2 linked regions of the Rhodopseudomonas palustris HaA2 genome follow. The protein of the gene in region 1 interacts with the protein of each later gene in a pairwise test. Links are inferred from orthologs where the notes say so. Each region holds a gene or a part of one and is shown on either strand. Other genes may lie near its edges.

Evidence for each region.
Region 2: the proteins of rho (region 1) and nusG interact in binary tests that used the Escherichia coli proteins (3 or more experiments, as listed by UniProt). The link is inferred for Rhodopseudomonas palustris HaA2 from one-to-one orthologs.

Annotation. Positions count from the first base shown.
Region 1 is NC_007778.1:436,503-441,034, forward strand. Bases 997-3,839 are described here. They hold rho (transcription termination factor Rho), read right to left. Parts: upstream 3,130-3,839; coding sequence 1,864-3,129; downstream 997-1,863. Other genes in these bases: mnmE (tRNA uridine-5-carboxymethylaminomethyl(34) synthesis GTPase MnmE), read right to left, coding at 997-1,755; hemJ (protoporphyrinogen oxidase HemJ), read right to left, coding at 3,405-3,839. In the rest of the region: more of mnmE, read right to left, coding at 373-996; more of hemJ, read right to left, coding at 3,840-3,845; RPB_RS02005 (pyruvate, water dikinase regulatory protein), read left to right, coding at 4,297-4,532. UniProt on the Escherichia coli protein: Facilitates transcription termination by a mechanism that involves Rho binding to the nascent RNA, activation of Rho's RNA-dependent ATPase activity, and release of the mRNA from the DNA template.
Region 2 is NC_007778.1:2,623,586-2,628,093, reverse strand. What follows is about bases 563-3,381. They hold nusG (transcription termination/antitermination protein NusG), read right to left. Parts: upstream 2,328-3,381; coding sequence 1,797-2,327; downstream 563-1,796. Other genes in these bases: RPB_RS11435 (ABC transporter ATP-binding protein), read right to left, coding at 2,868-3,381; secE (preprotein translocase subunit SecE), read right to left, coding at 2,344-2,532; rplK (50S ribosomal protein L11), read right to left, coding at 1,113-1,541; rplA (50S ribosomal protein L1), read right to left, coding at 563-1,107. In the rest of the region: RPB_RS11460 (2-hydroxyacid dehydrogenase), read right to left, coding at 1-306; more of rplA, read right to left, coding at 418-562; more of RPB_RS11435, read right to left, coding at 3,382-3,581; RPB_RS11430 (ABC transporter ATP-binding protein), read right to left, coding at 3,562-4,326; RPB_RS11425 (branched-chain amino acid ABC transporter permease), read right to left, coding at 4,323-4,508. UniProt on the Escherichia coli protein: Part of the processive rRNA transcription and antitermination complex (rrnTAC). The complex forms an RNA-chaperone ring around the RNA exit tunnel of RNA polymerase (RNAP).

The sequences.
Region 1 (4,532 bases):
GCAGAGTTGTCATCCTGAGTGCGCGCGTAGCGCGCCTCGAAGGATGCGGCCCAGGCGCCTGCGGCTCATCCTTCGAGGCCGCCGCGCCGCGCACAGCGCGGCCCGGCGGCACCTCAGGATGACGGCGGCATTTGGTCGCGAGCGCTGATTCCATCAAAACCGCTCCAGATGACGATTCAATTTCATGTCAGGGTCAAACTGCTGCAAGCAATCGACGCGCAAGGCTTGTTTCACGTGAAACAATCCCGGCAGCGGCCCACGGCGCAGCCATCGCCAGATCGCAGTCGAAATCCGGTTTCGGCCTGCCGGTCGGGCTTCGATCGGAACCTATCAAGAAATGAATATATTTATATTTATATATTCTCGACAATCTCACTTGCCGATGCAGAACCGGCCAAAGATCTCGCCGAGCACGTCTTCGACATCGACCCGGCCGAGCAGCCGCCCCAGCGCTCCCGCAGCCAGCCTGAGTTCCTCCGCAACCAACTCCGGTGCCAAGCCCACAGTCATGCTGCACCGCAGCATGACCTCGGCCTGTTGCAGCAAAAGCCGATGCCGCTCCCGGCTGATCACCGCGGCCTCCCCGCTCGCCGCAAAATACTGCGCAGCGAATCCCGCCAGCGCCTCGACCATATCGCCGACGCCATCGCCCCGCTTCGCCGAAATCCCAAACGCTTCCCTTGCGGCAACGTTGCCTTCGGTTTGCCACAGGTTTGCCGCAAGACCCGCGCCGCCAGAATCGGCTCCAACGGTATCGGCCTGCGGCACCAAATCGATCTTGTTCCGCACCCGCCAGACTGGCGCCGAGCCCTCGACCGCTACGTCGATCGCCTCATCCGCGCCGAGCCACAACACCAGGTCCGCCTCCGCGGCTCGCGCCTTCGCCCGGCGCACGCCCTCCTGCTCGACCGAATCCTCGCTCTCACGAATCCCCGCAGTGTCGATCAACGTCACCGGATAACCGCCGAGATCGAGCTGCACCTCGATCACATCACGCGTCGTGCCGGCATGCGGCGACACGATCGCGACCTCGCGGCGCGCCAGACGATTGATCAGCGTCGATTTGCCGACATTCGGCGGCCCCGCGATCGCGACCACCAGCCCGTCCCGCAGCCGTTCGCTTTTGCCCTGTGCCGCAAGCACTTCTGCAATCTCGCCGTGCAGCGTCGCGATCGTCCGCAGCGCCGGCGCCATCAGCTCGCCCTGCACGTCGCCTTCGTCGGCGAAATCGATCCCGGCCTCGATCAGTGCCAGCGCCTCGATGATCTGCGCCCGCCATCGCCGCGCCCTGTCGCCGAGCAGACCGCCGAGCTGCCGCACCGCGAGCCGTCGCTGCGCCTCGGTGTCGGCGTGAATCAGATCGTCGAGCCCTTCGGCTTCGGTGAGATCGAGCTTGCCGTTCTCGAATGCGCGCCGCGTGAACTCGCCCGGCTCCGCCGGCCGCACATCGTCGAAGGAAGCCAAAGCCTTGACCAACGCGGCCAGCACCGCGCGGCCGCCATGGATGTGAAACTCGGCCACATCCTCGCCGGTCGCGCTCGCCGGCGCGGCGAACCACAGCACCACGGCGTCGTCGATAAGCTCATGATTTACATCGCGAATCCGAACCCGCCGCACAGTCCGCGGCGGCGGCAATGCCCCCGTCAGCGCGGCCAGCACGTCCCTGGCGCGCGCGCCCGACACCCGCACGATCGCCAGCGCCGACGGCAGCCGGCCGGACGCGAGGGCGAAGATGGTCTGGTCGTTCGGATGCATCGGTCTGTCTTGCCGAGTGCCACCGTCCGACGCAACGCTCAATCGCACGCAGCAAAAAGGGCGCCCGTTTCGGGGCGCCCTCGCAGACTTGCTTCCAACCGCGGTCGATCAGGTGTTCATCGACTCGAAGAATTCGGCGTTGTTCTTGGTGTTGCGCAGCTTGTCGAGCAGGAAGTCGATCGCGTCCATGGTGCCCATCGGATTGAGGATGCGGCGCAGCACGTACATCTTCTTCAAGAGTTGCGGATCGGTGATCAGCTCTTCCTTGCGGGTGCCGGAGCGCGAGATGTCTATCGCCGGGAAGGTGCGCTTGTCCGAGACCTTGCGGTCGAGGATCAGTTCGCTGTTACCCGTGCCCTTGAACTCTTCGAAGATCACTTCGTCCATGCGCGAGCCGGTATCGACCAGCGCGGTGGCGATGATGGTGAGCGAGCCGCCCTCTTCGATGTTGCGCGCGGCGCCGAAAAAGCGCTTCGGCCGCTGCAGCGCATTGGCGTCGACGCCGCCGGTCAGCACCTTGCCGGAGGACGGCACCACCGTGTTGTAGGCGCGGCCCAGACGCGTGATCGAGTCGAGCAGGATGACGACGTCGCGGCCGTGTTCGACCAGCCGCTTGGCCTTCTCGATCACCATCTCGGCGACCTGGACGTGGCGCACCGCGGGTTCGTCGAAGGTCGAGGACACCACCTCGCCCTTCACCGAGCGCTGCATGTCGGTGACTTCTTCCGGCCGCTCGTCGATCAGCAGCACGATCAGATAGCATTCCGGATGATTGGCGGTGATCGAATGCGCGATGTTCTGCATCAGCACGGTCTTGCCTGTGCGCGGCGGCGCCACGATCAGCGCGCGCTGACCCTTGCCGATCGGCGCCACGATGTCGATCACCCGCGCCGACAGATCCTTGCGGGTCGGATCGTCGATCTCGAGCCGGAAGCGCTCGTCCGGAAACAGCGGCGTCAGATTGTCGAAATTGACCTTGTGCTTGGACTTCTCGGGGTCCTCGAAGTTCAGCGTATTGACCTTGAGCAGCGCGAAGTAGCGTTCGCCTTCCTTCGGACTGCGGATGTGGCCCTCGATGGTGTCGCCGGTGCGCAGGCCAAAACGGCGGATCTGGGACGGCGAAACGTAGATGTCGTCCGGACCCGGCAAATAGTTGGCATCGGGCGAACGCAGGAAGCCGAAGCCGTCGGACAGAACCTCGACGACGCCTTCACCGATGATATCGGTTTCCTTGGCCGACAGTTGCTTCAGGCAGGCGAACATCAGCTCCTGCTTGCGCATCGTGCTGGCATTCTCGACCCCCAGCTCTTCGGCGAACGAGACGAGCTCGGCCGGCGTCTTGGCCTTGAGGTCTGAAAGTTTCATTTCCCGCATTGGGATGGTCCTGTGGAATAAAACCGAGAGAGGGGATTCGTCAGCGGAAGAGAGCGGGGGACTGGAAAATACAGAGAGGCCGCAGGTCTTCGGGTCGATGACGTCTTTGAGCAAGGAAGGTGCGGAGAGGCTTCAAACCCGATGCGGCGGCCGGTTCAAACAAAACCAGATCGCAACCACATTCGCCTGCTTTTAGGTGGGACAGCCGAACTATAGAAAATCGTCAGGCCGCACGCAAGGCGTTCAGTGTCCCGCCATCGCCCGATTTTTCGCCATCAGAACGGCTTGACGATCACAAAGATCACTGCGGCGATCATCAGAACCGTGGGTATCTCGTTGATCACCCGATAGAATTTATGTGTCCGCGTGTTCCGGTCTGCGGCGAAATCGCGCACGTAGCGCCCCAGCATCAGGTGGATCACCGTCATCAGCACCACCGCGCCGAGCTTGGCGTGAAACCAGCCGGAGGTGAAATAGCTCTGCTCCCAGGCGATCACCAGGCCGGCGGCCCAGGCGACCATCATGGCCGGATTCATGATCGCCTTGTACAGCCGGCGTTCCATGATCTTGAAGGTCTCGGACTGAACCGAGCCGATCTCTGCGCTGCAGTGGTAGACGAACAGCCGCGGCATGTAGAGCATTCCGGCCATCCACGAGATCACCGCGACGACGTGCAGGGTCTTCACCCAAAGATAGATATCGGTCCAGTCGATCATCGGTCGCCCCACCGGCCGCGCGGAATTCCAGAGCCGATCTGGAACGCACCGCCCGCACAGCGCGTTACTCGAATGCGCGATCACGGAGTTTTCCGCAAGCTCCACTCCTCTAAACAATATTTATAGATTCTTAGGGTTTGAGTCGTAGTGTCGGGGGATTGTGCCGGCGCAACAGACGCTGCGGCTTGTCCTTGCACCATCCACATGTGCACAGCCCAGGGCGATGTCTGCCTGAAACGGCTTGGACCTTTGAACACGGGCGCTCGCGCCGTGATCCGGTCTCTTTATCAAGAGACAAATCCACATTCACCCGCTAACCTCGACACCATCCCGTGACGATTTCCTCACCCGAGGCCTGTGAAGAAAAAACCGGGTTATCCCGCCCGTGCCGGCCGCGGGGCCGCCATCCGGCGGCTTTCGCCCCGTTGTTCACAGGATACACAGGGTCATGATGCTGACCGACGGCAGCTATTTTCATCTCCATCTGGTGTCCGACTCGACCGGCGAAACCTTGATCACGGTGTCCCGCGCGGTCGCGGCGCAATACGCCAATGTCAATGCGGTGGAGCACGTCTACCCGCTGGTGCGCAGCCAGAAGCAGCTCGACCGCGTGCTGCAGGAGATCGAGGAATCGCCCGGCATCGTGCTGTTCACCCTGCTGGAGGGTGAACTGGTTGCCCGGCTCGA
Region 2 (4,508 bases), 2.2 Mb from region 1 along the record:
CGCCGAGGCATTCGCCGCCGGCGAGTTGCCGATCAGGATGTTGCGTTCGGCGGCGGCGTCGAGGTCGACTCCGTCATAGCCGGTGCCGTAGCAGACGATCGCGCCGAGCGACGGCAACAGATCCATCGTGTCGCGGCCGAGCGGCTGCGCGCCCATGGTCAGCAGCGCGCGAACGCCGGCGAGTTCGGTCGCGCTGAAGACTTCGTCGGCCGGCTTGCCGCCGGTCTCGAGCAGTTCGAACCGCTCGCCGAACCGCGTCAGCATCGACTTCGCGAACCGCGAAAACACCAGAACCTTGTCCGTCACACCGGGCTCCTTCGCTCGTTTCTTGATCTTGGAAGCAAAGACAAAGGGGCGGACGGGTTTGCCCCATCCGCCCCTGGTTTGCCTCGAGTTTGCCGCAAGGCTGCGACGGGCTTAGTGAACCGAACCCGGCTCGACCTTGACGCCCGGGCCCATCGACGACGACACCGCGACGCGCTGGATATAGGTGCCCTTGGCGCCGGTCGGCTTGGCCTTGGTCACCGCGTCCGCGAGCGCCTTGATGTTCTCGACCAGCTTCTCTTCGCTGAACGAGGCCTTGCCGACGCCGGCCTGGACGATGCCGGCCTTCTCGACGCGGAACTCGACCGAGCCGCCCTTGGCGCCCTTGACCGCGCCGGCGACGTCCATCGTCACCGTGCCGATCTTCGGGTTCGGCATCATGCCGCGCGGACCGAGCACCTTACCGAGACGGCCGACCAGCGGCATCATGTCGGGGGTAGCGATGCAGCGGTCGAAGTTGATGTTGCCGGCCTGGACCTGCTCGACGAGATCCTCGGCGCCGACGACGTCGGCACCCGCCGCCTTGGCTTCGTCCGCCTTGGCGCCGCGCGCGAACACGCCGACGCGCACGGTGCGGCCGGTGCCGTTCGGCAGCATCACCACGCCGCGGACCATCTGGTCGGCGTGACGCGGATCGACGCCGAGATTGAGCGCGACCTCGATGGTTTCGTCGAACTTCGAGACGGCACGCTCCTTGACCATCTTCACCGCTTCGTCGAGCGGATACAGCTTGGTGCGATCGATGCCTTCACGAGCCTTCTTCAGACGCTTACCGATTGCCATGTCCGTTACCCCTCGACCTGGAGGCCCATCGAACGGGCGGAGCCCTCGACCATGCGCATGGCCGACTCGATGGAGTCGCAGTTCAGATCCTTCATCTTCTTCTCGGCGATCTCGCGCACCTGCGCCGAGGTCACCTTGCCGGCCGAGTCACGGCCCGGCAGCTTCGATCCGGACTGGATCTTGGCCGCCTGCTTCAGGAAGAAGGACATCGGAGGAGTCTTCATCTCGAAGGTGAACGAACGATCGGCGTAGATCGTGATCACCACCGGAATCGGGGTGTTCTTCTCTTCCTTCTGGGTCTGCGCGTTGAACGCCTTGCAGAACTCCATGATGTTGAGGCCGCGCTGACCAAGCGCGGGACCGATCGGGGGCGAAGGGTTCGCCGCACCGGCCGGCACCTGCAACTTCAGGTATCCGGTCACTTTCTTTGCCATACTCTTCTCCTGTTGCCGGCACAGCCGGCGGTTTCAGGTTTCGTGGTGGGGCCTGCGACGACTGGCGATCGTCATCGGCCTCCCACGTCAGTTCAGAGCAAAGCCTTCGCCTCGCTCACTCCCGTCACGCCCGGACTTGATCCGGGCATCCATCGCTCTTCGCAAGAAGCATCTTTCGAAGAAGATGGATTGCCGGGTCAAGCCCGGCAATGACGCCATAACCGGAGCCAGGCCCCGGCAATGACACTTGCCCGATCAGACCTTCTCGACCTGACCGAATTCCAGTTCGACCGGCGTGGCGCGACCGAAGATCGACACCGCGACCTTCACGCGCGACCGCGCCTCGTCGATTTCCTCGACCACGCCGGAGAACGACGCGAACGGGCCGTCGGCGACGCGGACGTTCTCGCCGATCTCGAACGACACCGACGCCTTCGGGCGCTCCACGCCTTCCTGCACCTGGTGCAGGATGCGCATCGCCTCGGCTTCCGAGATCGGCATCGGCTTGTTCTCGGCGCCGAGGAAGCCGGTGACCTTCGGCGTGTTCTTGATCAGGTGAAAGGCTTCGTCGGTGAGGTTCATCTTCACCAGCACGTAGCCCGGGAAGAATTTGCGCTCGGCGTCGACCTTGCGGCCGCGGCGCACCTCGGTGACCTTCTCGGTCGGGACCAGCACCTGTTCGAACAGATCCTCCAGGCCGCGCTGCTTGGCCTGCTCGCGGATCGATTCCGAGACCTTCTTTTCGAAGTTCGAATAGGCGTGGACGATGTACCAGCGCATGCTCATGTCGAGGGGCCTGCCGTTAAACGCCGAGCACGAAGGTGATCAGGATCCTGATCACCTGGTCGGCGGCAAAGAAAAAGATCGAAGCGAGCGCCACCATGATGAACACCATGATCGTGGTGATCGTGACTTCACGGCGCGACGGCCAGGTCACCTTGGCGGTCTCGCTCCGCACTTCCTGCAGGAATTTGAACGGGCTGAAGGCCATCATGTGATCCAGATCGGTCGGTCGAATGTCGGGGTTTGCGAAAACCAGACAGCCCTGTTGCGCCCAACCCCGGCGGCTCCGCCGGGGATGAGCCGCCAACCGGGCTCTGTTTTCGGGAAATCAAGCCGCGCCGGAAATCCGCAAAACGGGCCGGCAGCGAGTGAGGCCTTTTATGGCGAGTCCGGCCGAACGTCAAGCCGGCCGCGGCCCGACGAGGCTCCCAAGGCAGCACTCCGGCCGTCCGCGACGCGCGAAAAACCGTCTTTCTGCCAGAGACTTGGCAGACCGCCACAATCCGGGATCGCGACCCGCGACCGCAGTGGCGATGCGACGTTTCACCCGATCCCGACGCCGAGCAGGGCGTCGACCAGTTCCCGCTCGCCACGCAGGCGTTCGGTCCGCCCGCTCCAGGCGATCCGGCCACGCTCGATGACGATCACGTCGTCGGCGAAATCGAGCGCCCGCTCGATCTGCTGCTCGACCAGAACCACGGTCATTTCTCCGGACTGCGCCAGGTCGACGATCGTTTCCATCAACCGGTCGCAAATCACCGGGGCGAGCCCTTCGAGCGGTTCGTCCAGCAGCAGCACCGACGGCTTGCCCAGCAGCGTGCGCGCCAGCGACAGCATCTGCTGCTCGCCGCCCGACAATTGGGCGCCGTTGTGATGCCGCCGCTCGGCGAGCCGCGGAAAAATCGTGTAGACCTCGTCGAGCTCGGAGCGCGGCCGGCCCTTGAGGCCGGTGAAGAGATTTTCCTCGACCGTCAGCGACCGGAACACGTCGCGCGTCTGCGGCACGTAGCCGAGGCCCGCGGCGGCACGGGCGTAGGTCTTCAGTCCCGTCACATCGCGATCGTCGACGCGGATCACACCGCCCTGGTGCGACGTCAGGCCCATGATCGTGGCGAGCAGCGTGGTCTTGCCGACGCCGTTGCGCCCGAGCACGGTCAATCGGCCGCCGGCCGGCACGACCAGACTCATCTCGCTCAGGATGCCGACTGAACCATAGCCGGCGCTCAGGCGCTCGACTTCAAGACGTGCTGCGGGCATCGGCATAGCTTCCCAGATAGGCCTGACGGACGGCGTCGTTCTGCTTCACTTCCGCCGGCGTGCCCTCGAAAATCAGGGCGCCATTCGCCAGCACCAGCACGCGTTTGGCGAATTTGAACACCAGATCCATGTCGTGCTCGATCATCAGGATCGCGATCTCCGGCGACATCCTGGCGATGGCTTCGAGAATCCGCGGCGACTCGTCGTGCGGCACGCCGGCGGCAGGCTCATCGAGCACCAGGACCCGTGGCTTCATCGCGAGCCCGATCGCCAGATCCAGCAGCCGCTGCTGACCGTAGGCCAGCTTGGTCACCGGCATGGCCGCGAGGTGGGCGATGCCGAGCAGGCTCAGCACGCCTTGCCATTCGTCGCGCACCTCCGCCGACTCCATCACCGACGAGAACATCCGCTTGGTCAGCCCGCGACGCTGCATCACCGCGAGCGCGACGTTCTCGGCCACCGTCAGACTGGTGAACAACCGCGTGACCTGGAACGTCCGCACCAGTCCGCCCTGCACCCGCTCGGGGATCGACGCGGCGGTGACGTCCTCGCCGGCGAGCAGGATCCGCCCGCTGGAGGGCGGCAGATCGCCGGAGATCAGGTTGACCAGCGTCGTCTTGCCGGCGCCGTTCGGGCCGATCAGCGCGACGCGATCGCCGCTCGACAGCGTGAACGACACGTCGTCGGTGACCCGCAGGCCGCCGAACGATTTGGACAATTGCTGCACGTCGAGCAAGGCGGTCATCGCGCGCCCCTCGCCTGACGAAACTCGCCGACCCGCCGCACGACCTCGTTGACGAGGCCCTTGGGGAAGAACAGCACCACCACGATCAGCAGCAGGCCGATCAGGATCATCCAATGGAACGGGCTGGCGGCGGATACGTAGTGATGGAACAGCTCGAACAGGATGGCGCCGATCAGAGCGCC